DNA from 3 places in the Cupriavidus sp. H18C1 genome. Region 2 is predicted to be linked to each of the others. Evidence: predicted binding sites of a transcription regulator. Region 2 holds the regulator's gene; each other region holds the start of a gene.

Region 1 (2,258 bases), on a different replicon from region 2:
GTCGGTCCAGCCCACGGCGAGCGGGCGCGGCTTCACGCTGAACACCAGCCGTCCCAACGGGGCCGATCCGCTGCAGAGCCTGTTGAAGGTCACGGCCACCAGCAAGGCCCTCGATGCCACGCCAAGCGCCGGGCTGACGGTGACCGAGCAGCCGACCTGGGCGCTGGTCTACGACGGTCCGCAACCGCTGCGCATCGCGACGATGCCGCCGCTGCCGATCCCGGTCACCGCGACCGTCAGGCATCGCGGCAACGCGCTGACCTTCCTCGAATGCGAGGCGTGGGACTGGCAGCAGGCCGGCAATATCGCCGTGACCCCGGCCACGCATCCGGGCCAGGTCGGCGTGACGCCGTTGACGCCGGGCGACTTCTCGCTGACCGCGAGCTGCAGCGTCAGGAAGACCGGGCAACGGTTGTCGGTGACGATTGCGGGCACTGCGATCTAGGGCGAGCAGTTGGCGCGCGGTTGGCGGGCATTTGGCGGGCATTTGGCGCGCGGCTGGCGCGCGGCTGGCGCGCCGTGCCGTGCGATCCGAAACGCCCCCATGGCGACGAGCCCTGGGGGCGTTTTATCGGTCCGCAACAGCGGCAGCGAGAGACGAGCGTACCTGTTTCTGCGTGCCAATAAGACCGGCCCTCAGAACCGATATCCCACGCCGACGCTGAACAGCCACGGGTCCAGCTTGACCTCCGACACCTTGGCGCCGGCCGCCTTCACATCGCTGGAGAGCCACACCTTCTTGATGTCCGCATTCAGGTACCAGTGGCGCGTCAGCCGGTAGTCCATGCCGATCTGCAGCGCGGGCGCGATGCTCCAGCGGTCCAGCGACAGCGTATTGCCGGCGAGATCCGCGCCCCAGATCCGCGTGAAGTTCAGCCCCGCGCCGACATACGGCCGGATGGTGGCATGCGGCAGGAAGTGGTACTGCACCAGCAGCGTCGGCGGCAGATGCTTGAACGTCCCGATCCAGTTGCCGTCGAGATGGACGTCGTGCTTCTGCGGAACGGTCAGCACCAGTTCCGCGGCAATGTGCGGCGTGAAGAAATAGGTGACATCCAGCTCGGGGATCCACTTGTTGTTGACGCCGATGCGGTCCGAGGCGCCCGCGCCGCCGACGGGGTCGGACTTCTGCGCAAAGTCGAGATAGGTGCCGCGCAGGCGGACCATCCAGTTGCCTTCGGGCTCGGTGCCGGCCGCGGTACCGGCCGCGGTCCCAGCTGCGGCGCCGGTTGCCGTGTTGGTGGCAGCGTCGGCCGCGATGGCGTGCAGCGGCGGGAAGGCCATCATGACGGCCGCCGCGGCGACCGTTGCCAATCGGGTACGAGGAGATTGCATCGGGCTCATGTTGTGATCGACAGGACTGGGAAAGACCCCATGCCGAGTGTGCCCTTGCTGCTTGCGGACCCGTTTGACCTAAAGCAAAGGGCCAGCAAAAGCTGGCCCTCTCTTCTATGGCGTGCGTCTGCGGGGTGCTGCTACGACGTACTACCGCGCGCTGTCGTGTACCTGCCCCTAGCCCTTGCCCTGCGGCTTGCGCACGATGCGGATCGGCTTCTCCTGCGCGGCCGGGGCGGGGGTGGACGCGTTGCCCGCAGCGTTGCCCGACAGATTGCCCGACGTATTGCTGTCGCAGCTGTTGCACCCGCCGCTGTCGCAGCCGGTGGCGCAGCCCGCCGCCGGCGCCTGCGGCGCCAGCCGCGCCACCAGCCGCGCGCGCCATCCGCGCGCTTGCGCGCCGCCAAGGCTGGCGGCCAGCGCGGCCTTGGCCCGCTCGCGCGTGCGCGGCATGTAGCGTGCCGCCACCGACAGCGCGCATGCCAGCACGATCAGCGGCACCAGCACGGATTCGATGACGTGATAGAGCGACATGATGGCTTCCGGCTGCCTCAGCTGAACAGCAGCGCCACGCGATAGGTGACGAACGCCGCCAGATAGCCCAGGCCCGCGAGATAGAGCGTGGAGGCGGCCATCACCTTCCACGAGTTGGTCTCGCGGCGGATCACGGCCAGCGTCGAGATGCACTGCGGCGCGAACACGAACCACGCCAGCAGCGCCAGCGCGGTGGCCAGCGACCATTGCGCGGCGATCATCGGCGCGAGCTGCGCCGCCACCGTGTCCTCGCTGCCGGACAGAGCATAGACGGTCGCCAGCGCGCCGACCGCGACCTCGCGCGCGGCCAGGCCCGGCACCAGCGCGATACAGATCTGCCAGTTGAAGCCGACCGGCGCGAATACCTTCTCCAGCGCGTGGCCGATCAT
Region 2 (2,258 bases):
CGGCGGACAGTCCTGGCTTGCCGGGGCTGTCGGTCGAATACGAGCGCGGTGCCGGCCATCTGGCGCCGACCTCCAACCGGCTGCTGCCGCTGCGGCTGCGCGTGCCGCTGGAGCAGGCGGCGCCGGGCACCCATGTGGTCGACATCGTGGTCAACGGTGCCCGGGCCGAGGCCGGCACGGGCACGGACACGGGCACGGGCAACGGCAGCGTGCAGGTGCGGCAGTCCACCCGTTTCATCGTTCCGGACCAACCTTGACGAGGCATCGACATGTCCCAATGCAAACCGTGGTGGAAGGAACCGTGGCCGTGGCTGCTAATCAGCGGCCCGGCGATGGCGATGATGGGCTGCGCGGTGACGATCTGGGTCGCGATGCACCATGCGGATCGACCCATCGTCGACGGCGTGGTGCGTCAGGGGCTGGTGATCCGGCAGGCGGCGACGTCGGCGGGGGGCGGTGACGTCGGCGGAAGCGATGGCGGCTGCACTGGGGCCTGCAACCGCGGCTGCAACGGCGGCTGCAACGGAGGCTGCAACGGCGGCTGCACCGACGGTCGCCACGCGGCACGCGCGCGACGCAGTGAATTCCCACGCGGTGGCGCGGCCATGAAGGCGCGCTGGCTGATGTGGGTGCTGTGGCCCGCCTTCGTCGGCGCGGCCGTGGCGTTCGTGCTGGTGTTCTCGCTGATCGATCCGAGCGAGTTGCGCGTCTTCGGACGGCCGCTCGAGCTGTCGCACGGTGCGATCTACACGATCGGCTTCGGCGTCGCGTGGGCGGTGTGCGCGCTGTCCAGCGCGCTGACGCTGTGCATGCTGCCGGCGTCGATCCTGGCGCCGATGTCGTCGCCGATGTCGGCCGCGGACGAACTGGAGTAGGGCGATGGCGAAGCGGGCGATGCGCGCGAAGCGCGCAATGGGGGCGAAGCTGGCAACGGGGGCGAACCTGGCAACGGGGGCAAAGCTGGCAACGGGGGCAAAGCGGGCAATGGCGGCAATGGCGACCGCCAGCGCCATCGCCGCGCGGGCTTCAGCAGGCCGTCTTTCCCAGCAGCTGGCGGATGCCGTCCATGTCGACCAGCTTGACGTGGCGCTGGCGGATCTGGATCAGTCCGGCTTCGGCGAAGCGCGAGAACAGGCGGCTGACGGTCTCGAGCTTCAGGCCCAGATAGCTGCCGATTTCCTCGCGGCTCATGCGCAGCACGAACTCGGACGGCGAATAGCCGCGCGCCGACAGGCGCTCGGACAGGCTGATCAGAAAGCCCGCCAGCCGCTCCTCGGCGCGCATCGAGCCCAGCGTGATCAGCATCATCTGGTCCTGCGTGATCTCCCGGCTCATCAGCCGCATGAACTGGTGTTGCAGCGACGGCAGCGAGGCCGACAGCGTCTGGATCTCGTTGTAGCGCACCACGCAGACCTCGGTGTCTTCGAGCGCGGTCGCGTCCGACGCATGCCGCATCTCGGTCAGCCCATCGAAGCCGACCACTTCGCCGGGCAGGTGAAAGCCCGTGATCTGCGCGCGGCCGTCTTCCATCGTTACGTGCGTCTTCAGCGTGCCGAAGCGGATCGCATAGACCGCGTCGAGCGGATCGCCGAGGCGATAGAGCGATTCGCCCTTGCGCACGCGCACGCGTTCCTGCACCAGCGTGTCCATCTTTTCGACGTCCTGCGCCGACATGCCGATCGGCAGGCACAGCTGCCCCAGCGAGCAGGTGGAGCAGCGGGTCGATTGGTCGTTCAGGGGGGATGGCGTTCAGCAATTGGAATCCGCGCGAAAGGAGGGAGTTGGCATCGGCATCGCGATGGGCGTCAAGCGTGCGGGCATTCTACCGTGCGGCATCCCGTCGAGGGGAGCGTGAGATGGCGATCGGCGTACTGGCGAGCGTGTTTCTGCTGGCACTGTTGGGCGGCGTCCACTGTGCGGCGATGTGCGGCGGCATCGCACTGGTGCTCGAAGGCGACGACGCGCGGCAGGCCGCGCCGGTGCTCGAAGGCGACGACGCGAGGCGGGCCGCGCCGGTGTCGTTGTACCGCAGCCGCGCGGCCTGGGTCCGCGAACTGCTGGTGCTGCATGCCGGCCGCCTGAGTGCGTACGCAATGCTCGGCGCCTTGCTCGGCGCGGTGGGCGCGACCGCGTGGAAGGCGCAGTATCTGCCCGTGCAGCGCGCGCTGTTCGCGGCCGGCAGTGCCAGTCTGCTGCTTGCCGGATTATGGACGCTGGGCGGCGCGCAACTGGTGGGGAAGGCGCCGGGTGTGAACGCC
Region 3 (2,258 bases), on a different replicon from region 2:
AATGCCGATGCGCGCAAACTGGCGACCGTTGAAGGTATCGGTGCCCAGGCACACCATGTTCTGCGGCGCGTTGATCGGCAGGATGAAACCGAAGCTCATGGTGAAGCCCAGCAGCATCGTGATGCCGACCTTGTCGATATCGCCCGGCAGCGTCTGCAGCACCGAGATCAGGATCGGCAGCATCGCGGCCGTCAGCGCCGTGGCGCTGGCAAAGCCCAGGTGGATCACGATCAGGAAGGCGGCGAGGATGGCGAACACGGCGATCGGGCCTTGTGTCGCCAGGCCCGAATTCGCCACCACGAACTTGCCGAGCCATTGGCCGGCCTGCGTGGTCAGCAGCGCGGTGCCGAGGCTGATGCCGACGCCGAAGACGATCAGCGTGCCCCAGGGCGTGCGTTGCTGCATGGTCTTCCAGTCCATCACGCCGACGCGCGGCAGCATCAGGATCACGAGGCCGACGAAAGTCACGGTGGCGGTATCGAAGCCGTGCAGCTTGCCCTCGGTGGCCCACGCCAGCAGCAGGCCGATCGACACCGCGGCGAGCCGCTTCTGCGGGCCGCTCATCGGCCCCAGCGCCGACAGTTCGCGCTGCACGGCCTGCTTGCCGCCGGGAATCGCCTCGGTCTCGGGCGGCAGCAGCCGGCGCACCAGCAGATACAGCACCACCGACATGATCAGCGCCCACGGCGCGCCGGCGATCAGCCATTGCAGCCACGTCACGCGCTCGCCCAGCAGCTTGTCCATGAAGCCCACCGCCAGCAGGTTCTGTGCGGCGGCGGTCTGGATGCCGACGTTCCAGATGCTGGTGGCCTGTGCCACCGTGATCATGATGCCGGCCGCGATATTGGAACGTTTGTCGACGCCGAAGGCCGCAATGATCCCCATCATGATCGGCACCACGCAGGCGCTGCGCGCGGTCGCGCTCGGCACCACCAGCGACAGCGCGATGGTGACCGCGATGGTGCCGATCAGGATGCGGCGCGTGCTGGTGCCGATCGCGGACAGCGTGACCAGGGCGATGCGGCGGTCCAGTCCGGTGACCGTCATCGCCGCGGAGATGAACAGCGCCGCGGCCACCAGGGCCAGCGCGGTATTGGCGAAGCCCGCCAGCGACATGCCGAGCGCGCGCGAGGTGCCATACAGCGTGCCGGCGTCCTCGACCGTGGGCGCGAAGCCGATCAGCGCGGCCATCAGCGAGGTGATCATGATCGCGCTGGTTTCGTACGACACCGCCTCGCTGATCCAGACGACTACCGCGAATGCAAGGATGGCGAGCATCCGGTGCCCGGCGAGCGGCAGATCGGCCGGGGTCGGCAGCGACAGCACGCCGATCAGCACCAGCACCGCCACGAACAGGCCCCAGGGCGGGCGCCTGCTGGCTGTTGCGGGACTGGCGGCGCCGGCCGGAGCGGCCGGTGCGCCCGGCGTGGAAGGCGGGGACGACGCGTTGCTGCGCAGATCAGTCATTGCCGTTTCCTTGGATGACGGCAGCGGCCGTGCAGGGCCGCCGGCACGAAGTGCGTCGATTATCGGCCCCGCTCGTCGAGGTTGTCGAGCGCAGCGGCTACGGTTCTTGCGCCAGATCAAGGGCGATGCGCGATGGCGGGCGGCGATCGCCGGCGTTGCCAGCCGGAACGGCCGCGAACATCTATAGTGGTCTCGTGGCCCGGCAAATATCGTGCCCCGCCTCGGCGGCATGCGGACCGCCGCGCCATGCCCCCAGGAGACCGACATGCAGGTGCTGATTCGCGGCCTGCGCCGCGAGATCACCGAACAGCGTTTGCGCGAGAAGTTCGCACCCTATGCGCCCGTGCGCTCGGTGGAAATCATGCGCGACGGCGACCCGGAGCAGCCCTGGGCATGGGTGGACTTCGACATGGACCTTGTGGCGGCGCTGGGCCTGTTGCGCCAGTTCGACGGGCAATACTTCGAAGGCGGCGTGATGCGGCTGCATCTGGTCGCGCACCAGAGCGGCGACTGAGCGGCGACTGAGCGGCGACTGAGCGGCTACTGAGCGGCTACAGAGCGGCGACCAAGCGGCGACCGAGCAGCGACTGCCCGGCGATGGAGCAGCGATACACGCCTTGTGGGAACGGCGGGCGCCGCGGTGGTTCAGCCGCGCCGCTCGCTGCGCCATGGCGGCCGCGGCCCCAGCGCCTTGCGCAACATCTCGACGAACAGCCGCGTGCGCGTCGACGCCACCCGCGATTGCGGCACCAGCGCCATCACGTCGGCGTCCGGCAGCCGGTAGCCGGGCA

What was found. Region 2 encodes FNR, which switches genes on or off when oxygen is low (the NO sensors DNR and NnrR bind a similar motif). Its sites were predicted from a motif close to TTGATNNNNATCAA; they were not measured.
Region 1: the regulator FNR is predicted to act here: its motif matches at 1,409-1,422, upstream of OJJOAM_RS18880 (OmpW/AlkL family protein).
Region 3: the regulator FNR is predicted to act here: its motif matches at 1,574-1,587, upstream of OJJOAM_RS21745 (DASS family sodium-coupled anion symporter).

Annotation. Positions count from the first base shown of each region.
Region 1 covers NZ_CP186009.1:679,707-681,964, forward strand. The annotation lists gene OJJOAM_RS18875 (hypothetical protein) at 1-445, shown strand, start outside; gene OJJOAM_RS18880 (OmpW/AlkL family protein) at 637-1,284, opposite strand; gene OJJOAM_RS18885 (DUF6587 family protein) at 1,513-1,869, opposite strand; gene feoB (ferrous iron transporter B) at 1,887-2,258, opposite strand, start outside.
Region 2 covers NZ_CP186008.1:3,423,669-3,425,926, forward strand. The annotation lists gene ccoG (cytochrome c oxidase accessory protein CcoG) at 1-257, shown strand, start outside; partial or broken gene OJJOAM_RS15695 (lipoprotein transmembrane) at 270-449, shown strand; gene OJJOAM_RS15700 (hypothetical protein) at 606-875, shown strand; gene fnr (fumarate/nitrate reduction transcriptional regulator Fnr) at 1,027-1,674, opposite strand; partial or broken gene OJJOAM_RS15710 (sulfite exporter TauE/SafE family protein) at 1,857-2,258, shown strand, end outside.
Region 3 covers NZ_CP186009.1:1,310,662-1,312,919, forward strand. The annotation lists gene OJJOAM_RS21745 (DASS family sodium-coupled anion symporter) at 1-1,467, opposite strand, end outside; gene OJJOAM_RS21750 (RNA recognition motif domain-containing protein) at 1,733-1,981, shown strand; gene OJJOAM_RS21755 (LysR family transcriptional regulator) at 2,113-2,258, opposite strand, start outside.